Regions from separate parts of the Pseudoalteromonas sp. BDTF-M6 genome, predicted to be linked through region 1. Evidence: predicted binding sites of a transcription regulator. Region 1 holds the regulator's gene; the other holds the start of a gene.

What was found. Region 1 encodes LexA, which represses DNA repair genes until DNA is damaged. Its sites were predicted from a motif close to TACTGTATNNNNATACAGTA; they were not measured.
Region 2: KD147_RS01230 (LexA family protein) is a predicted target of LexA. The motif match lies at 4,558-4,577, and genes of this name have one in related genera.

The regions. Positions count from the first base shown of each region.
Region 1 covers NZ_JAGXTQ010000002.1:266,707-278,004, reverse strand. Annotated here, with positions in the region: gene KD147_RS05550 (polysaccharide deacetylase family protein) at 1-20, shown strand, start outside; gene KD147_RS05545 (SCO family protein) at 30-635, opposite strand; gene cyoE (heme o synthase) at 625-1,533, opposite strand; gene KD147_RS05535 (COX15/CtaA family protein) at 1,552-2,541, opposite strand; gene KD147_RS05530 (redox-active disulfide-containing membrane protein) at 2,552-3,055, opposite strand; gene KD147_RS05525 (SURF1 family protein) at 3,042-3,773, opposite strand; gene KD147_RS05520 (DUF2909 family protein) at 3,803-4,105, shown strand; gene KD147_RS05515 (cytochrome c oxidase subunit 3) at 4,005-4,880, opposite strand; gene KD147_RS05510 (cytochrome c oxidase assembly protein) at 4,899-5,441, opposite strand; gene ctaD (cytochrome c oxidase subunit I) at 5,442-7,016, opposite strand; gene coxB (cytochrome c oxidase subunit II) at 7,013-8,146, opposite strand; gene lexA (transcriptional repressor LexA) at 8,464-9,081, opposite strand; gene KD147_RS05490 (hypothetical protein) at 9,708-10,292, shown strand; gene KD147_RS05485 (hypothetical protein) at 10,448-11,122, shown strand; gene KD147_RS05480 (hypothetical protein) at 11,235-11,298, shown strand, end outside.
Region 2 covers NZ_JAGXTQ010000001.1:266,778-278,075, reverse strand. Annotated here, with positions in the region: gene KD147_RS01250 (hypothetical protein) at 1-56, shown strand, start outside; gene KD147_RS01245 (hypothetical protein) at 385-543, opposite strand; gene KD147_RS01240 (hypothetical protein) at 1,256-2,494, shown strand; gene KD147_RS01235 (Y-family DNA polymerase) at 2,888-4,144, opposite strand; gene KD147_RS01230 (LexA family protein) at 4,132-4,545, opposite strand; gene KD147_RS01225 (SOS response-associated peptidase family protein) at 4,680-5,378, shown strand; gene KD147_RS01220 (hypothetical protein) at 5,879-6,454, opposite strand; gene KD147_RS01215 (hypothetical protein) at 6,602-7,084, opposite strand; gene KD147_RS01210 (tetratricopeptide repeat protein) at 7,645-9,126, shown strand; gene KD147_RS01205 (thrombospondin type 3 repeat-containing protein) at 9,765-11,298, shown strand, end outside.

The DNA.
Region 1 (11,298 bases):
GGGTGATCACCCAGGGCTGATACCGAGTGCTAATCGGGGTAATAGTCAATAATCGCCTTTAGCTCGCGTACCATGACCTCGGTATTGATGGTCGGTACCGAGCCGGCGACAAATTCAGGCTTAAAAATGGCGCGGATCTTCCCATGCGGGTCCACCAGCACCACAGACGCACTGTGGTCCACCAGATAATCGCCCTCTTGCTGTTCGCTAATGGCATACATCAGCCCCAGGTTCTGCACAAAGGGGTAGAGCTGCTTATGCGGCGCCGAAACCGCCTTATACTGAGGGTTAAAGTAGGTGATGTACTGGCGGCGTTTGGCGGCGGTATCACGCTGGGGATCCACGGAGACAAACCACACATTAAGGTCGTTGCGATTGACCTGGGTATCGACCTGGCGCAATTTCGCCAGCGTCATGGGGCAGACATCGGGGCAGCTGGTGTAGCCTAAAAACAGCAAGTCCCACTGGCCCTGCAGATCGGCCACACCCACGGGCTGACCATGCTGATCTTCCAAACTAAAGGCATTAATCACCCGCGGCTGCTCATAGACCAGGGCCTCCACCAGCAACTCCGGCTTAGAGCACCCCAGCGTCAATCCCGTCAGTGCCCCGATCAGCCACCATTTAAGCGACATAAAATACCCACTTATCAATAAATAATGCGACAAAGAGTAACATTAAATGCAGGATAGAGAACTTAAAAACACGCATTGCCGATTGATGCTGAGGCTCGCGCTTTAAACGCCAGGCATAGGCGATAAACATCAGGTTAAGCGCCGACGCCGCCAGCAAATAGAAAAGCCCAGACATGCCAATCAGATAGGGCAACACACACACCAAAGCCAGCAATATGGTATAACCCAGCACACAGGTTTTACAAAAATCAATGCCATGGGTGACCGGCAGCATGGGAATATTGGCGCGGCGGTAATCCGCTTCACGAGCAATGGCCAGGGCCCAAAAGTGCGGCGGCGTCCAGGCAAAGATGATCATCACCAAAAGCCAAGGCGCGGCGGCCAACTGCCCGGTTTCACTAACCCAGCCCAATAACGGCGGCATAGCACCGGCCAAACCACCAATCACGATATTTTGTGGCGTCGCCCGTTTCAGAAACAGGGTATAGACCACCGCATAGCCAACCAGGGCCAGCAGCGTCAGCAGCGCGGTCAGCCAGTTGGCAGCGCCGACCAGGGCAACAAAACCAATGCCACCGATCACCGCCGCAAAGGCAAAGCCTCGACCCTCGCTGACCTTGCCTACCGCCACCGGACGGTGGCGGGTGCGCGCCATTTTGCTGTCAATTTCACGGTCGACGATATGGTTGATCACCGCCGCCGCCGCCGATAACAGGCCAATGCCTAGCAGGCTGAACAGCTGCAGCATCCAGGAGCGGCCCGTATCCGGCGCCAGGGCCAGGCCAACCCAGGCGGTCAGCACCAGCATCAGCACCACCTTGCCCTTGCACATGGCCAGGTAGTCGCGCCAGCTTGCACAGTGCGACAGAGAGCTCGTTAAGGTTATAGCTTTACTCATAATTCTTCTCCTTCGCGCCTAACATTTTCGTTTTTGTAAATAGCACAGCCGCACCAGAGTGAGCAGCAACAGCAGAGCCATCAGGTTATGCGCCAGCGCCATCAACAAGGGGATCTGCAAATAGATCAGGGCAATTCCCAGGGTAAGCTGAGTCGTCAAGGCGGCACAGACCGCCAGCGCCGCATTTTTAATGGTGCGCGAATAAGCGCCCTTATATACCCGCCACATGGCGGTGCCGACAATCAGCAGGGTCATCAAGGCGCCAAAGCGATGCAGCAGATGAATGGACATGCGCGACTCGTAGGAGAGCACCCCATACTCGTAATTGGCGTGCTCCATAGGCAAGTGGAACACCTCGGCCAGGGAGAACGCCTCGCTGCCTTCGCACAGCGGAAAACCAACACAGTGAGCGGCGGCATAGTTGGCCGCCAACCAGCCTCCCAAGGCAATCTGCACTACTACCATGCACAGGGCTGCCATGCTCCAGCCCTGCATCGCCTTAGCACCGGCATCACCGCCGGGCACGGGGCGACTGTAGTAACGTAAATACAAGAGCCACAGCAGACTGGCGATGGAAAAGCCACCGAGCAGGTGGCCCATCACCACCAGGGGCTGCAGGTTCATGGTCACCGTCCACATGCCCAACATGGCCTGGAAGATCACCAAGAGCAACAGCACGGTGGGCAAACGTACCGGCATATGAATGCGTTTGCCATGACGCCAGGCATACATGGCAATGGCGAGGATCAACAGCCCTAGGGTGCCGGCAAAGTAGCGATGCACCATTTCCTTGAGCGCCTTACCCTGATCTACCTCCATACCGGGAAAGTTTTCCTGCACCGCGGCTATTTCATGGGCCTTGTCGGGCACGGTTAAAAAGCCATAACAGCCGGGCCAATCCGGGCACCCCAGCCCGGCATCGCTCAAACGGGTATAAGCACCCAGACCCACCACCAACACGGCCAATAAAGCCGTACTTAACACCAGAAATTTATAGTTTTTTGTCATACTGGCCTCTTTAACTGCTACGCGCATAATTGAGTAGTTTTTTTAAGTCCTTCAACAACCCCTTGTGTACCAAGCGGTTGGCGTCGGCTTGTGGAGCATAGTCATACTCCAGGACCACCAAACCATGGTGATCGATTAAATACAGGCTGCCGGCGTTAAGCTGCGCCGGGGCACTGTTGATATGAATACTGGGCATGTCTTTCGTCGCTGGCGCTTCCTTCCCTAACACGGCAATGCGCACCTTATCCTGATTTTTACCCAGGGCTACATACAGGGACTGCAAGTCTTGCCATTGCTGCACGCAGCCCTGACAGGGGTCGCTATTGACCAGGGCTATGGTCCAGGGCGACGGCGGGTATTGCTGCCAGTCGCTCAGCTCCACCTGCTCAGTCATCAGTCGCCCCTGATTGCTCTGATGGCCGGGCAACCAGCCGGAATACAAAACCGCCACGGCGGCCACAATGGGCAGCAGAAAGCAGCCGATAAATAACAGAAGGGGTTTAGGTAGCTGCATGCGTTCTCCTTGCTCGCCAATAGGCACTTACGGCAATCACCAGGGCCGCCAGGGCGATTAAAAACCACTGCCAGGCGTAGGCCCTGTGTTTGTCGGCCGACATGGTGACCGGCTGATAATGGGGGATAGCGCCTATGCCCTCGACTCGGTGCTGGGCATAGACCATAAAAGGGTGAATGGGTTTGCGGGTTTGCTCGCTCATCTGAGTAATGGCAATCTGTTGAATGCGCTTAGGCCAGCCCTGCTCCGCCCGGGCGTCGCTCAGGGTAAACTGCGCCAGGGTACCTTCTTTGACCAGCGCCTGGGTCAGGGTGAGCTGCTCTGGCAGCTCAATGGCGGGCAGTTCACTGCGTGCGCTTGGCGCCGGCACAAAGCCCAGATTGACCAGCAGCCAATGGCTGGAACCCGGAGGCAAGGCCAGTACCAGCAGATCATAGCCGACCCGGCCCTGATACACCTGATTGTCCAGCAGCCAGTATTCGCGCTGCAACTTGGCGTCGAAGCCTACCTGCAAACCGGTGGCGTCTTCGCTTTCGATATGGCGTAGCGCCTTGGTTAAAGGCATGACCCCCTGTGCCGACCAGGAATCCAGCAGCTGTTGTCGCTCCTGCTTTTGTTCCGCCCGTTCAAGCTGCCAAAAACCCAAGCGAGTACAAACAGTTACCGCAAGGATAACCAACCCAGTCCATAAAATTGCGCTAAGCTTACCTGTAAACACTCAACCACCAACCTCGGAGTATCCGTACCGTGCTTATTAAAATTATAATTATTGCGCTGTTGTTGCTCGTCATTTACACCCTTTTCCGTGCCTTACTGGCGATGATAAAATCCGATAACAAGGTGCCTATGTCGCGCTATTTGGGCAAGCGCGTCGCCCTGTGCATCCTGGTACTCATTATTATTTTGCTGGCGCAGCAGTTTGGTCTGCTGCGCTTTAATCCATCACCGATCACAACACATACACAAATACAAACAGGCACAGCCACACCACATCTACAAAGTGCCAGTACCAGGCCGCCGCTTGAAAGGCAAAATGCTTTTCGCTGCTAAAGTGACCCTTTAATACGCGGATAAAGACCACGCTAAGCATGATGGCCCCCAGGGTCACATGCAGACCGTGGAAACCGGTGAGCAAGAAGAAGGTGTTACCGTAAATACCGGAGTCCAGTTTCAGACCTAAATCCTGATAGGCGTGCACATATTCATAGGCTTGCAGGCCCAGGAAGCAGACACCCAGGACTATGGTCAACAGCAGGAACAAGGTCAGTGGCTTACGCTGGTCTTTTTCTATGGCGGTGTGGGCAAACTGCAAGGTCACCGAGGACACCAAGAGGATAATGGTGTTGATCAGGGGCAGCCCCTGCCAGCCCATGGCCTGAGTGGTGGTGCCACCCGGGGTGCTTTCCAGCGGCCAGACGGCGGTAAACTCGGGCCACAATACTTCACCCGTCATCACATTGTTGCCATCGCCACCAAGCCAGGGCACCGCCAACATGCGGGCGTAAAACAGTGCGCCGAAGAAGGCGGCGAAGAACATCACCTCGGAGAAGATAAACCAGCTCATGCCCTGCCTAAAGGAGCGATCCATCTGCACCGAATAGAGACCGCCATGGGATTCGCTGATCACATTACGAAACCAATTCACCAGCATATAGAGCAACACGGCAAGACCCAAAAATAACAGGTACTGACCATGGCTGCTTTCCTGCTCCATTTGCATCACGGTTAAGCCCGCGCCGGCGGCGATAAAAAACAACGCCACCGCGCCGACTATCGGCCAGGGACTCTGCGCCGGCACATAGTACTTTTCATACTGTTCACTCATATTCATGCCTCATTTGGGTTATCGCGCCGACGCCACTAACGACTCGGGATGCTTGGCGCTGATATCAAAAAGCGTATATGACAGCGTTAGCTCCTCGTATTCGGGGGGTAACGCCGGATCGACATAAAATCTTAATTGATATTCTTGTTGTTCGTTGGCCTGCAGGGTTTGCTGGTCAAAGCAAAAGCAGGCCAGTTTATGTAGGTATTTTGCCGCCAATCCAGGAGAGACAGACGGAATGGCCTGCATCACCCGGGCTTGATCGCTGATATTGGCCGCCGTAAAGGTCACCAGGCTCATCTCTCCGGGCTTAACCACCACAGACTGCTGCTCGGCGCTGACCTTAAAGGGGGCGCCGCTCTGGGCATGAGTGGTAAAGCTCACGGTGACCTCGCGACTGTTATCCACCCTTTGGCTTTGTTGCGCCTGCTCCATGGAAGGCTTGCCGTTGAGGCCGGTGACATCGCAGAACACGTCATACAAGGGCACCAGCGCAAAGGCGAAGGCAAACATGGCCAGGGTAGTTAACAGCAGTTTTCGTAACAACGGCATATGGTTCATTTATTTCACCTCGGGCGGCGTCTCAAAGGTGTGATATGGCGCCGGTGAGGCCACTTGCCACTCTAAGCCCTCGGCTCCGTCCCACACCTTGGCCGGGGCTTTCTCGCCGGCCTTGATGCACTTAAACACCACGGCCACAAACAGCAGCTGCGATAAGCCAAAGGCAAAGCCACCGATACTGATAATGGCGTTAAAGTCGGCAAACTGCAGCGCATAGTCGGGGATACGACGGGGCATGCCCGCCAGGCCGACAAAGTGCATGGGGAAGAAGAGTACGTTGACGCTGATGAGCGACATCCAGAAGTGCCACTTCGCCAGCGTGGTGCTGTACATATGCCCGGTCCATTTCGGCAGCCAGTAATAGGCCGCGGCCATAATGGAGAATACCGCCCCGGTGACCAGCACATAGTGGAAGTGCGCCACCACGAAGTAGGTATCATGGTATTGGAAGTCCACCGGCGTAATCGCCAGCATCAACCCGGAGAAGCCGCCCAGGGTAAAGAGCACGATAAAGGCAATGGCAAACATCATGGGCGCTTCAAAACTGATGGAGCCGCGCCACATGGTCGCCACCCAGTTGAACACCTTCACCCCGGTGGGCACGGATATCAGCATGGTGGAGTACATAAAGAAGAGCTCGCCGGCCAGCGGCATGCCGGTGGTAAACATATGGTGCGCCCAGACCACGAAGGACAACAAGGCGATGGACGCGGTGGCATACACCATGGAGGAGTAGCCAAAGAGTTTTTTGCGCGAGAAGGTGGGCACTATGGTGGAGATAATGCCGAATGCCGGCAAGATCATGATGTATACCTCGGGGTGACCGAAGAACCAGAAAATATGCTGGAACATCACGGGATCGCCACCGCCGGCGGCGTTAAAGAAGTCGGTGCCGAAGTATTTATCCGTCAGTACCATGGTCACCGCCCCGGCCAGTACCGGCATCACCGCAATCAGCAGGAAGGCGGTGATCAGCCAGGTCCACACAAACAGCGGCAACTTCATCCACTTCATGCCCGGCGCCCGCAGGTTGACGATGGTCACTATCACGTTAATCGCGCCCATGATGGAGCTGGCCCCCATGATATGGATGGCAAACACGAACAGCGCGGTGTTGTCGTTACTGTAGGTGGTCGACAGCGGCGCGTAAAAGGTCCAACCGAAGGCCGGACCGCCCCCATCCATAAACAGCGACATCAGCAAGATGGCAAAGGCGAAGGGCAGGATCCAGAAGCTCCAGTTGTTCATGCGCGGCAAGGCCATGTCCGGCGCCCCGATCATCATGGGGATCATCCAGTTGGCCAGGCCGGTAAAGGCCGGCATCACCGCACCGAAAACCATGATCAAGCCATGCACCGTGGTCATCTGATTAAAGAAATGCGGGTCAACCAATTGTAATCCCGGCTGGAATAGCTCGGCGCGAATGACCATGGCCATGGCGCCGCCGGTTAAAAACATCAGCAAGGAAAACAGCAGATACAGCGTGCCTATGTCTTTATGGTTAGTAGTAAAGAGCCAGCGTTTAATGCCGGTCGCAGGCCCGTGATGTTCATGTGTTGCAGCGGCTGTACTCATTGTTCTCCCCCATCAATAAAGGCCTGAATCTCACTTGGTTGCACCGTATCGCCGGTGTCATTACCAAAGGCATTACGCTGATAGGTAACAACGGCCGCGAGCTCTTTAATGGTGAGCTGGCTCACGAAGGCCTGCATGGCCGTGCCCGGTTTACCGTGCACCACAATATCGATGTGGTCTTTGATTTCGCCGGTCGCGATTGGGCTGCCCTTGATTGCCGGGAATACTCCGGGAACGCCGAGACCCGTTGGTTGGTGACAGGCTACGCAGCGGGTCATATAGATCTTCTCGCCGGTGCTCATGAGCTCGTCATGAGACAGGGTTTGGTCGAGTAAGGCGGCATCGGCATCGGCCTGGTCCAACATCGCTTGTTTTTGCGCCGCCAGCCAGGTATCAAACTCCTCAGGGGATTTCGCTTCAACCACAACGGGCATAAAGCCGTGGTCCTGACCACACAGCTCGGCACATTGACCGCGATAGATACCCGCTTCGTTAACCTTGGTCCAGGCCTCGTTGATAAAGCCCGGGTTGGCATCTTTTTTCACCGCGAAGTCTGGCACCCACCAGGAATGAATGACATCGTCCGAGGTCATCAGGAAACGCACCTTTTTACCGGTAGGGATCACCAGAGGCTTATCCACTTCCAACAGGTAATTTTCGCCCTTAGCTTCTGCGTTTTTAATTTGCTCCTGGGGCGTGGCCAGCAGCGAATAAAAGCCCAGATCATGACCCATGTATTCATAGTGCCATTTCCACTGCGAGCCGGTGATCTTGATGGTGACATCCGCCTTGGAGGTGTCCTCCATGGCGATCAGGGTTTTGGTCGCGGGCACCGCCATGCCGATAAGAATTAAAAATGGGATCGCGGTCCAAAGAATTTCGACCTTGGTGCTTTCATGGAAGGTGGCGGCGGTAGCGCCCTTGGATTTTCGGTGCCTGAGCAAGGCCCAAAACATGACCGAGAATACGATCACCCCAATCACACAACAGATGATAAATATCGTCATATGCAACTGGTAAACATTCTCGCTGATATCCGTCACCCCAGGGCGCAAGTTGTACTTGCTGTTGGCAAAGGCCATTTGGGGAACAAACAGACACAGCAACATGAGGGAGCAAAGCTGCTTCATGTACCATCTCCTTAACTACGCGCAACGCAAAAAAGGGAAGAGGCAATTACTGCTAGCCATTCTTCGTTATTATTATGCTTGGACTGGCCGATTCAATTTACTGCAATAAAAGTGCGCAAAAAGCAACCAGCAAAGCCTGTAATATAACCAATTAGTCAAGAATTGAGCGAATAGCAAGAAATGAAGCGTTTTAGTTTTGCTTTTTTAAATAAATATTTGGGGGATATTCAAACTGTTAGCGCGTAAGGAAAGAAAGGAGAAAAGCGCCGTAAAACCCCCAATAAACGGCCTATCGGGGGCTAAATGCGGGGTAAAACCTACATCCAGTCGGCGTTTCGAATTACGCCAACTGCTAAACCCTCAATATTAAAGGATTCATGTTCTAAATCGACTTCGATGGGGGCAAACTCGTCGTTCTCCGCATGCAGTAACACCTTACGACCAGCCTTTTCCAAACGTTTGACCGTGACGTCTTCCCCGACACGGGCCACCACCACCTGACCGTTTTCCGCCACCTGGGCGCGGTGTACCGCCAGCAAGTCGCCATCGAGAATGCCTATGTCCTTCATACTCATGCCGTTAACGCGCAGCAGGTAATCCGCCGCCGGTTTAAACAGCAAGGGGTCGATTTGGCAATGGCTCTCAATATGTTCCTGCGCCAAAATGGGCTCACCGGCGGCTACGCGACCTATCAGCGGCAGGCCTAATTGCTCCGGCTCTTCTTCCTCAACCAGCTGAATACCACGGCTGGCGCCGGGTTTCATCTTGATCACCCCTTTCTTGGCCAGCGCCTTCAGGTGCTCTTCAGCGGCATTGGCACTGCGAAAGCCCAGCGTTTGTGCAATTTCGGCGCGCGTCGGCGGCATGCCGGTATCTTTAATAAAGACTTTGATCAGCTCTAAAATTTGCGATTGGCGTTTAGTTAAAGGGCGCATACAACTGGTTTTCCATACAGTACATTTAACTGTGAGTATATACAGTTGTCAGAAAATCGCAAATAAATTCAAGGAATTTGCCAACCCCTGTGGCGTTTAATTTATTTCCAAAAAAATCCGTTAACAATAAACTTTTTAAATGCTCAAAGAGTGAAGGGGTATCTAGCGATCTGGGTCTACTCCAGCTCTAACTAAAGGATGGCTGAGAAATTGATATTTATTCAAATAGTTCAGTAGCTTGTTACCGTTCTTTTATCAATATTGGCGGTAAAACGTTTGAAGCCTACTGCTTTACTATGCTTAGTGCACACTAGTTGGAACTAAGCTATCGAAAACCGCGGTGCTAGGTGTAGTGATAGTCAGCTAGGAGTGAGGATCGGACGTTCATCCTTCTACCAAAATCACAGTGTATACATCCATAATCGTTGCGTTTCTCCCATAGTCAGGAAAACGACCCAATGGGTCGTTTTTGTCGTGTCCACGTTTAGAGCAATGTAGAATAACTTCAATGCTGTTAAGTACTTCCTAAATTTGCTATCAATGGTCATAGGACAAAAATGAGACCGATTTGGACAGGAAAACGACCCAATCGCTCGATATTAAATTGTTTGAATTTTTAGGAAACTATGAAGAATATCGAAATTAGAGATATCTTGAGGTTCGCTGACTCTTTGAAGAGTGAAGACTCCGAGCATACATATCACCGTTCTTATCGCCATTTCGTAAAGTATTTCTGTGACAAGGATACTCTTACAGAGCAAGACTTGGTTATTGGTGCAAATTTCACTTATGGATGGATGCCAACAATCATGAACTTCAAGTCGAATAACTTTGAAGAGTCGCTGAATATACTAAACAAGGCAAAGTTGCCTGAACGAATTTCAAGTGATGAAATCCTTGCTTTAAAGTCATTGGTAAACAACTCTCTTGTTGGCGTTTCAAAACTTCTACATTTCGTAAACCCAAATGTTTATGCGATTTGGGACAGCAGGGTGTGCCATTTCCTTCTTGGTAAGTCTCACAAGTACATTATTGAAAAAGTAGATTTGTACTGGGAATACTTAGACTTGTGTGGACGAGTAGCATCAGAACCAAAATTTAAGGAAATACACACTGCTTTCGAAGCTTCGGTCAATTACCAAGTTGCAGAGTTTAGAGTCGTTGAGCAACTGATGTTTGTTAATAGCAGTACAACGATAGCAAAATTCTAACAAACTGTTTAAGAGTGATTCGCAACGCGTGGCATTTTCACTATGCGTTGATTTAAGTGATTAAGGTGGTGTGCGTAGACTTCGGCATTGCGTTGCTCACACCTTAACAGGGCGTTAGTAGCAATCTGTAATAGTTGAACAAGGAAAATATTAAAATGATGAAAGCAATTTCTAATATTGTCACCGTTTGGGGATTTATATCTATTCTTATCGTAATTTTTAACTGGGCGGGATTACTTCCAAAATATGATATTCAGCTGGTGGAAAAAAAGGCTATTACGCCAGAGGTTCTAGTCCACCCAGGTGAAAACATCCGACTAAATGCTTTATTTTTAAATTCTGTATCAAACCAGAAGATTGAAGCCATAACTTGGAGCTTACAAGATTCTAAAGGAAATAAATATCAAGGTATTCCAAATTTAAGTTCAGTAGACATTCAATTATTACCAGATTTTTCTGGAATGATGAAAATCAGCGTTGAGGCCAAAATTTTTGGAGAAAGTAATCCTCGGACCGGAGAAGGAAGCTTTCAAATAGTACAAACTAATTCATACCAAATGAAAAAACTGACCCATGGTGAGTTTTCTTTACCGGATAATCTTACTGAAGAACACCTAAAGTTAATGCAAGTTTACGCTGGTTCATCTCAGTGGGTTGACGCAGCAATGGCTGACTCGAGGGGAAGTATTGCAAACCTGAAATCTCAAGTTGATGAATTGACGACTTGGGGCGGAAAAGCGTATATCCGTTATATTCCTAAAGAGTCAAATAGTGAACAGTTTGAATATGCTGTCGCTACTCAGATAGATGCTGATGAAAATAACCAATAACATTAAAAGCTTAGGCAACTAACAAGCCTTTAAAGCAAGAAAAATAAAGCTTGGCTTTGTCACTGCGTTCCTAATTTTAGTCAAGCGTTTATTTGCCTTTTAGTGGGGCGTTATGGCACAGGAGCAAAATTTGGAACTACAAACGTCTAAAAGTACAAATATTGTATTGAAATCTA
Region 2 (11,298 bases), on a different contig from region 1:
CAATTGGCGCTATTGTTTGGGATTCAGCAAATAATTGGTATATCTGCGTGAGCTGAATAATTTTACTCATAAGAAATCGGCACCCGAGGGTGCCGACAGTGTTATATGTTGCGCTTACCAAGGCTCCAAACCTTGAGTGCAACGGACATCACATAGATGCCAGTGATTATCATAAGCCCTGTTATGTCACTCAACTTGTAAGTTGTATTGACTGTGACCAGGCCAAGCCAGTTACTTATCCAGATAACCAGGTTTACCAAAGCAAATGTATGAAGCAGTTCATGTATTGCCCGGATAATATATTGTCTTTTACTCATTCGATTCATGCAGTCCGTCCTCCTGTTTTATTCAACTGCATAACTAAATAAGCGTTCACTCGGGGAACTACTCATACTTATTAGATAGCTCTAACTGCACAATCCACAACAGCAGCGCTCCCATCCAGGCTGACACTAAAGCAATCAGAATATCCATAGTTTGCAGCGGACAACCCAATGCCTGACGTATCGGCACCAGCATGTCGACCAGGAACACAAATAACAAAACATCCCCTACCCTCATAAATAGCCAACAAAGCTTATCTAAAGTAGTAAGAACCAATCTTTGTTTAGACGTCATGCAGAAACTCCTCTATTTTTTGACCTGCATGAGTACATAGCACCGAGGCAGAGGAATTAAGGGCGTTCGTTTACCCCGACACGAAAGCCTTCTGCGCTGGAAAAGAAAAAAGCAGGCACACGTGCCTGCTTATTCACATTATTGCTCTGCCATTCACCAGGGCCACTTGCAACGCATTCGTACAACTAACCCAGCTAGCCTTCCCAGTGCCAGCTCTTACCGTGGGTACACCAATTTCCCTCGGTTGGATAACCCTAAAGGTTTCCAGTCGAGATCCGTTGCCTGGGAGCAACGGGAGACGGCATTTTCTAAGTAGTGATTGAGCGTCCTCTTGTTATCGAGATGAGGCCTTAATTCTAAGTATCTTCGTTAAAGGGGAATTTAGACTGAAGAAATTATACAGGGAAGATAAGGTCATCTTTGAGCGAACTAGAGATGCTCACTATGCTTCTCAGTTTCATCCATTTTTCTCCATAGCGGACGTCAATCTTAGCTTACTTTTGACTTAATAATTGAACGGGCTAAACTCAATATTTGTCATAAATGTTTGAAAAAAGTTCTCTAATAAAAATCAAGATATTTAACCTGATTTTATGGTGCAATTTTCACTCTACGTTTTACTAAAAAAGGAATGATTATGTTAAAATTAAAAGCATTACTATTCTTATTTTTCTTCTCGATTTCTGCGTTTCCTAGCAGCAATAAGCTTGCTTCCATTTCAATCGAGCACAAAGGAGAAATTTTAACTTTACATCCCATTATTGTTCAGAAAGAAGGGATGATAGGAAAAAGTGCTGCACAGAAATATTGCATGGAAAACAGTTTTGATTTTTTTATACCAGACTTAAACCCTAAACTATTTAGAGGAAATATAAAAAACAAAATTGAAGATCTTTTATTAGGAAAATCTAACACTCACCCTAATAAAAACAATAGATATTCCGTTAACTTCGGCGGGGACTTTTCAAGTGACACTATGATGTGGAACATTAATTTAGGAAAAAATGTAAGAGGGCGCTACCGATATTCTGGCGATAAGGAAATTGATGTAGGAACAATTCTACTTTGCTTCGATGGCAATAACCAGCTTTCGAAATCAATCAACAAAAAAGAAAAAGGAGAGTTTGCTACTTTAGATGATAGAAACAAAGCATTTATAAGTAATAATTACAACGGTGTTCAATTCGGTACAGAACTCAACGTGAATTTTTATGAATATCAAGAAAATCAATTTGGTCCGGTGATTAAAAAGGCAAAAATTTCAGGATTCGAAGACTCCGAATATATAGTCAGTAGCATGTCACAGGAAGGAGCACACCCTACTTATTCGGACTATAAAGACCTTAATGATATATATGAAAAATATGAAGTTTCTGAGGAGGAGCTTAACTCATTTATTAAAAGTTTAACAAATGAATTTACCAAAGGAAAAGGAAATAAATTTAAATCCCTGGATGACAACTCTTTAATACCTTCAACTTGGAAAATAGAAATAATAGAAACAGATAGAGATGGAAAAGTAGGGTTTTTTTTACTTAAAAGATTTTACAAAGGAGCATCTATAAGAGATATCTCTATGGCAATCACCAATAAATATGGAACACCTCCAGACTATAAGCAGGGTTCTAAAATAATTAACTATAACTTTTCCATCAAGAATGATTTTTTTAGAAGCAATGAAGTTTCCTCTTTGAACATAGGTGTTGAATACATTTTAAACTTAACCGATTCAGGTGTCGTCGTTCGATTAAAATACACAACTGGTAAAACATTGGAAAAGCTAATTTCTGAAAGAAAAAAGCAATATTTAAACGAAAATTTCAAGCAGCTTGAATCAACGCTAAAACTAAGGAAAGCTTCAAATATTGATATTTAGTTTGGTTTTTTCTTATCAGCCGTGTAATAACCAAGCCCTTTTCTTTTAAAATACTGGTGCAGGTTAGTGTTTGTTACTTTCAAATATTGAACTAACAAACATTACCTGCTGTAGAGGCAACAGCTATTATGTCAAAATGAGAATTAGTATGAACATCACCCTATTTTTTAGATATAAACCCTTTAATAGAAGCTGAGCGGTTCACAACGATACTGAGCCGCCCTTCTTATCTATATTTTTTTGTCCAAAATAGTTAGTTTAGCGTCCGTTATTACAGTTAATCTATAAATACTTATAATGAGAAAAAGCGTATCACAATGGCACATTCCAGCCCTTCAACTACAAGCCTTCAATAGCCATGCACTAACGCCCAACCTTTCTGCCTCCAAACCATCAGCACAATATTCGAGGGATATCACACCACCTAGTTGTATATCTGGGGCTTAAAAAATCGCGTCGCATTGACCAGCGCTGATTTTGCTGTGCGCTAGCTAGCCTTATGGTGCCAGTGCCAAAGAGCTGGTTGATTGTATCCATGCTGTTCATAAGTTTTTTGTTGTCCAGGCAAGGGGTGAATAAATCGGCCTGCATAAACTGCTCAGAAACCAGGTCAATTGCACCTAAACCTGCCTTATAGAATCGCACACCAGGTGCGTACAAATAAGGCATTACCTCGCTAACCGCATTGGCAATAATGCGGCTGTCATTAGTTGGCACGGGAAAGTCATACAGGTAACTGCGCTTATAGAAATTATCTTCGTGGGGGGAGCTATGAGCGAATATCATGATACGACGAGTAAGAGAGGCTTGCTGCCGAAGCTTTTTCCCTACTATTCCACAATGCGTGATTAATGAGGCTTTTAAGTCGTTAATATTCGTTATCCGCTCACCAAAGCTCCGCGTCGAGAAGATTTCCTGCTTCGGGCTTTTGACATCATCCCATGACAAACAAAGCTTGCCGTTTAACTCTTCAACTGTACGCTCTACTACAACAGAAAATTGCCGACGCATATTCTTTGGACTTTGACACGCAAGCTGCCAGGCATTCTGAACGCCCATGATGTTGAGCTTTTTCCCCAAACGGCCACCAATGCCCCATACATCCGTGACTTTCATCCTGGATAGGATAGCCTTGGCAGAATGGTTGTCGTCAATGACCGCTACCCCCTTAAAACCTTCCAACTTTTTAGCTGCATGATTGGCTGCTTTAGCAAGTGTTGGGGTTAAACCAAAGCCTACGCCAACGGGTAACTTAGTCTCCCGCCAAACAGCTCTGCGAATGTCCTGGCCATACTGGTGCCAATCATTTACCAGTGCGTTATAGCCAGCAAATCTCAGGAAGGACTCGTCAATTGAGTAGATGTACTGATTGTCACTAAAACGCCCTATAACATCCATCATACGTGAGCTCAGGTCTGCATAAAGCTCATAGTTGGACGAGCGCACCACGACATTATGTTTGTTGAGCAGGTGCCTTAGTTTGAAGTAAGGCTCAAACTTTGGAATTTGGAGCTTCCTGGCCTCCGGACTCACCGCACACACACATCCATCGTTGTTAGTTAGAACAACTACGGGGCGCTTTCTTATGCTTGGGTCAAACACCTTTTCAGCACTGGCATAAAAGGCGACGGCATCAACTAATGCGTACATATCAAGAGCTCTTTTGCTTTACGATGTAAGCGTATTGAGCGAGTAACGACCCCTTCAACTTGAAATTCATCGCCTTCTTTAATTTGTACGGCAGCATAGCCAGGAGATGCTGATAACAGTCGTCCTTGATGTTTATCAAGCTGTTTGCAAACAAATGCGCCATTGTAATTGGCAACGATGATATCACCGTGCTGGATTGCTTCGGCTCTATCCACAATCAATAGATCGCCGTCAAAGATACCCGCCTCTTGCATTGAGTCACCGTTCGCGAGCCCGATAAAAGTTGCATGTGGGTGTTTAATAAGCAGCTCGTCCAATGACAGGCCAAGCTCTGTATATTCAGCGGCTGGTGACTCAAAGCCCGTGATCCCAGCTTCTATGTAAATAGGAATAACCTTCATAACAACAACCAAAACTGTATATACATACAGTATATTTAACTCTATCATGTTAGAACAGAGAGCAATGAAAATATTTCTACAGAACTAATAGTCTGTAGTCTAAATTGGATACATGGTCCGTTAATGAGAAAAGTATGTGTGGCAGGTTAAGTGTCGCTGCTAGCTCAGGTGTAAAGCGCCTAATCCAGCAGCTTAATATTCAGTTTTGGTCTGAGCCACTCCAGGAGGGACGTTTTCTACGCGCAGCCAGCCCAATTACCATAATAAGGGAACAACAGAGTCAACGACGGGCAGAGAAAGCCACCTGGTGGTTGTTACTTGAGAGAACAGAGAGTTCATTTAAGCCCTCAAAATACACATCCTTTAATACCCGTTACGACAAGCTAAATGTCCTTCGAAGTGCTGGCTTTGAGGCATTTAGAAAGACTCGCTGCATTATTCCGGCTTCAGGTTTCGGTGAGACTGAATATGTGAATAAGAAGCCCATTCATTATTATGATTTTGAAGCGTTAGAGGGGGAAGCTATTGCCTTTGGTGGGCTATACCGCGAGTGGCTTCACCCGCTCACAGGTGAGCGTGCATTAAGTTGCTCCGTCATAACACTACCGCCGCACAACAAGCTAAAGCACATCCACTCAAAAGCCATGCCGCTCATGCTACCCCAGGGGGATGAAGTGATGAATATGTGGCTCGACAGCTCATTGACTGATAACGAGTTATTTAACGATTTACTCAAACCAAATCTCCCTCAAGACCTGATTACGTATCAAATAGACAAACCAAGTACACATCAACAGATAAGTGAGAGAATATTAATACCCAAGGATTCATAATCACTTGAAGGGCAAAGGATCACTTTTTAACTAAGTTACGGATGCTTTAGGCAGATGTGAGGTGCATAGTTTGGTACGCCAGATTTGAGGTAATATCGAAGTAACGTTTTTATAATTTTAGTGTTCCATCATTGCTATTTATCTGCCATAGAAAAGCAACCTTCTCGTGGCGCTTTGCTGATTGCAAGATTACTTTCCAGCGCCATAGATTCACCAATTCCCATCGGTTAGATAACCCCAAAAGATCTTCTGTCGAGATCCATTACCTGGGAGCAACGGGAGACGGCATTTTCTAAGTAGGGATTGAGCGTCCTCAGTATTATCGATATGCGACCTTAATTCTAAGTATCTTCGTTATAGGGGGATTTAGACTGAAGTAAGAATAAGTAGAGAACAGAAGGTCATCTTTGAACAAAATATAGTCTTTCGAACCTATTCATTCATACTAAATGATTGTTCAGGGTGTCCACAATGCAAGACCTGACCCTAATAATTTCTTTTCAGTTCTGGTAGCGGGCGTTTTGCATTCCACGCCAAATAGCGTCGTAGGTAGCTTCGCGCTCACGCTTTTGCTCCTTTCTTAACTGGCGTTCAAAATTACGCTGATTCGCTTTAGCAACATTTCGATTATACTCATCAACTCTGCGATTACGTTCTTCATGATCGGCAATATACTGCTGAAAACGTGTATATCGCTGTTGTTCACGAACTGATAACTGCCCCAGCAGTTGATCCATTAGTTGACCGCACTGACAGTTACGCGGGTATTTTGGGTAGAGTTTACGGTTAATGGGACTTTGAGTTAAATCCCCACCAATTTCGATAAAGAACGTCTTCAGAGCGTGTGCATCCTTTCCTTTAGCATTGATCAGGCAAGTTCGCCACTCCGTCTCTTTTTTTTCAAGCGCATTCCAATCCACGTTTCTATCGTCGTAGTCTGGTACCACGGGAGCTTGAGTGCAATTGTCAGGGAAGCTAAAGCTCTGCAATTGTTGTTCAATAGTTGCATAGCCCATTGCCCAGCTAGGTAATAGCAAGCTGCTTATGAAAAGAGAGAAAAGCAATCGAATCGACATAGTAAACCTCGTGTGAGTCCCTACAATTAACCTTGTCTGTTGCAGTCTAGCATTGTGTCCTTCAGGCTTAAACCTAACTACCCTATAAATTCAGAATATTTGTAAAGGGTTTATTAGTTCAAGAGCTTCAGCAAAGCATATTGGCCGCTAAAAAATATTATTTTTTGTGGTTTGAGGCGGTTCAATCTCAAAATCATTAAACAACACATTGTCATTAAGGGGAAGTGCGTTCGATGACGCTGCCGACGCCAAATCCATATTCAAGCCCCTAGTATTTTTTACCTCGACCGGAATGACAGCATTTAATTCTAGGGGTTCCTGTTCGCCGTAGCACTCTATCAATTCCGCCAAGCGCTCATCAGGCTCATGGGCGGTTTCGGTAATAAGTTGTCCAACGACAAACTGCAGCGTCCAACGGGTGATATGACTGCCGCTTTCCACAATATTCTTAATCGCTTCACGGATATACAATTCGCTCTCATCGCCAGAAATCATCGGCATTCTGTCAATAATCAGAGTACCGCAATAGTTTAGTGGCAGATTTATATCAGCGTAAAACCAAAAGTTATCAGACATCGGGCTGGCTTGAACGTTATTAAGCGCGGGAGGCTGAATACGCTGGCGTCGCATGGAACGCAATAGCCTGTCCAGGGGAGCATCCATGTCGGGATAAAATTGTGAGTCTGTTGATTGTGCCCGCTCACCTTGAGTTTGCTGAAATAAAAGAGCATCATAGGATCATGATTTGTATACAAACTTAATAAATTCCGGAGCCTGTCTACAAGACAAAAGGACGCGCTATATCCCAATGGAGTATAGCTATTGTAGGAGCCGATCCCATAATCTCTGGGTGAAAACGCACTGCCGCCTATCAGTTGATACCAACAGCCACGAAATTGGGTTGTGTCAGATTGATAATCACTCATTGCATAGTCACAAAAATGGCATTAACGCCGTCACCAAAGTAGCGAGTATAGATGACTCCAGCAGCTAATAGTTAAACTGTCAGGCCATTCAAAGCCATAGCCTAATATTTATTGGCATCTGGCTTACTGCTTAACTGTTTCAAAATATCACGGTGTTGCAAGGCTCCGTATTTCTAATGGCATTTTTACACCTTGTGCTTTAAGATGAGACTTTTGTATTGCCATCGAATCAACGTGAATTGAACATGTAAATGGAGTTTTGCTATGTCCCCTTTTTTTGGTCGCGCGCTTTTACTTTTTCTTATTCTGTTTCCCCACACAGCTTTTGCAAATAATAAATCCGATGAAGGGTTGGTGGATTTTCTCGGTTTTAGTGCATGGGGAGTACCTAAGGATAAGGTAGACCTGCCAGCCTTAAGTGCAAAGGTGGCTATGATTGTCACCGACGATCCTGAGACCCGACAAAAAGTCGCTGATCATTTTGCCCAATGGTTCAGTCAGTATCCCGGTATAGTGTTAGAGGTAAACAACGCTGGGGAATACGAGATTAGTTTTAGTGCCTTGGGCAAGGGGACCTTCGGCGACTTTAATGGGCCGGTAATTGTTGTGGAAGATAGGCTGGGCAGTGAGCGCGAGCCTATTGGTAATTTCTATTTGCTTGAATTGTCTCAGAATAAAGACGACCCTCGTGTTGCCGACGTGGTGATTGCACATGACGCCCTAACTTATTCAACCTGGATAGCCTACGATTTGTATTTTACCAGCAACCCCAGTAAGGCTTTACTGCAAAGGTTTGTATCACCGGCAAAAGTGTCCGATGAAGATTGGGCGATTTTCCAAAGTATTTGGGAGCACGGTGCTCGCGAGGAATGGAAAGAAGTTATGGCCGGCTTCGATATGTTATCTCCGAGCGTCAGGGTATCGCCACTTATGCTAGCGCTTAAATATAAAACCCTCGCGCAGCTTGGGATTGATACTCGCCAAGAGGGCCTAAGAAATTTCGCACTCCAACAACGCCACTATGCAAGTACCGCCAAGACAGTTGAACAAGTCTATGGCGAAAGTATTTATACCGCATTGCGGCTGTTGCCCTGGTATTGGGATGAAAATGACTATCAGAAGATGAGTAAAGCGCTGTCTATTGTTGAAAGCAATTTTGGCCTCACAGAAGAGATTATTCGCCACCTGATAAAATCTTACAGGGAGTCAGGTGATTATCAATCCGCCCTGCGCTACGCCAAAATGCAGCATGAAAACACACCCACTGAGAGAACCTATTCGGACTTGATTAATATACTCATTAGCTCCAAAAATTATGAGCAAGCCTTGGTGTATGCAAAAATGCAGCATGCATACAAACCCACTGAGAAAACCTATTCTGCGTTGGTTAAAATATTAATTGACACCAAAGGTTATGAGCAAGCCTTGGCGTATTCCGAGCAGTACTACAATAAATACAAGGATCAACAGAGCGCTTTCTTAGTTACTCAAGTGCATTCGCTGCTGGGAAATAAAAAGCAGGTCAGGCAATTTCGTCAACTTCTACTTGATGAATATGACATGCACCCGCTGCATATTGATATGATTCTGACCTTAATCAACAAAAACTTTAAAGCATTGGTGAAGTTGCTCGATGAAAATAAGGATCAAATCCCAGTAACGCCCTCAGATTTGGAAAAAGGCTTAATCTTTGAAGACTTTTTGAAATCAAAAGAATATAAAAAATGGGCGGAAAAGTTTGATTGATGTCAGACAATAAAATGGCTTTCTTGTTGGGGAAACCTCAGGGCGTGGGCATACTTTGCTAACTGTTCTTGCGAAAGAGTAGCTCCGCTCTGAAGTTATCTTCAAAACTGCCCCTGACACACTTGCCTCTGATGGAAATTTTGATTTTGGTATGCAACTTAACCATTTTGCGTACCACTCTCCTAGTTAGAGCATATACTACGTTATAGGTAACTGCTCCTAGGTTCCCTGAATCGACACCAATAATTCTCTAACTAAGATTGGAAGTTTTTTTTCCATGAACTATTCTTTGGAAAATCACTCTTCAACTAGTTGTAGTGGGAACTTACATTGCTTATGCCGCCTACTTATCTATGATCATGCTGCCTGCTTGTTGCTAGAAAACCTACTGCACTTCTACTTAAAAGTTGCAAAGCTTAAGGTGCGCACCACACGTATGGATATTGGTTCTTGATACCGAACTATTTACATCAAACCTAGGTACCGCCTCAACGAAGCTTGCTGGCTAATAAAAGACAAGGAGCATAATGAAATAATAATCCTGCTCAAAATATTATTTTTGTGGGATGTGCTTTTATTTTTCTTTCACTCCTTGGGTACCGACATAATCATATGTATTTTTATCCTGGGAGATACCTATGCAACTATCTACTTCTTATTACTCATTGCCTAAGCAGTTGCTTATAGCAATTTTAATACTACTTTTCATACCTAGTACATTCGCATTAACCGCGCTTGAAGGCCAAAAAATCTTAGCTCAAGATGGTGCCTACTTTGATTATTTTGGAAGCTCTATTTCGATTGATGGCAACCTTGCAGTAATTGGTGCTAATCAAAACTGCGCTGCTGGTGAGGATGGCGGGAAAGCTTACATATATCATCGTAATAACGATGGCATCTGGCAATATGAGGCAACCCTTATACCCAACACATTAGAAAGCGCTATCTGCTTCGGACAATCTGTTGCAATATCTGGTCATACGGTTGTAGTTGGAGCCCCATTAGAAACGACTTTGAGATATCAAGATGGAGCAGCTTATGTGTTTATCCGCGATGAGCAAGGTGACTGGATGCTACAGGATAAGCTGTTGGGATTCGCAAGTGGTCGAGCTCAGCAACTGGGTAGTTCTGTCGCTATCCAAGGTAATACCATAGTAGTTGGAGCCCCCCAATATTTATTAGGAAATGGCTCAGGGGCAATAACGGGAGCAGCTTATGTTTATAAAAGAATCGCTGATAGTTGGGAGCTCCCAACAATATTAACCCCTGCTCCAGAAGAACCGCAATTGTCATTTGGTTATGGCGAACGCTCAATTGTGATAGATAACGGGACTATTTTAGTGGGAACATGGAAACTAAATGAGCCAGGTAAAACTACAGTTGGTCCGGGAGGTGTTTATGTGTTTGTTTTGAATGCCTTAAATAATTGGGAATTACAACAAGTTATTGTTCCTCAAGATCTTACTGATTCAAGCTCACTAGGGTTCGGTCACAGTGTGGGGCTAGATGGTGATGTAGCAGTAATAGGGGCACCACTAGATAAAACTATTCGTCAAACTGCAGGGTCTTCCTATATCTACCGTCGTAATGGTGGTATTTGGCAGCATGAGGTTAAACTACTTAGCGAAAATTTTGATGAAACCAGTAATTTTGGTCGCGCTGTGGCAACAGAAAGTGGTGTTGTACTAATTGGTGGTAACACTTTTGGGTCAGTACCAAGAGGAACTGCAGACCTCTATCTTCAAGATGATACTAACCAGTGGCTTAGAATCCAACAGTTACAGCCTTCAGAAACACAAAATTTCGGTACGGCACTAGCTATATCCGGCAATAGTATCATGGGAGCTGATATTTATGATGATACCCAAGCTGGTAACTCTGGTGCTGTTTATGTTTTTGATTTAAAGGAAAGTACTAACGATGACGATGGCGATGGTATTGCGAATGGTGTAGATAATTGTCCAAGCGTAAACAATCCCGACCAAATAGATAGTGACTTCGACGGAATAGGTAATGCCTGTGATGTTGATAACGACAATGACGGACTTAACAACGAGTTGGATAACTGCCCTTTAGTTACAAATTTTGATCAGCTAGATAATGACTTGGATACTATAGGTGATGAGTGCGATCCCGATGACGATAACGATGGCATTATTGATATTAGTGATA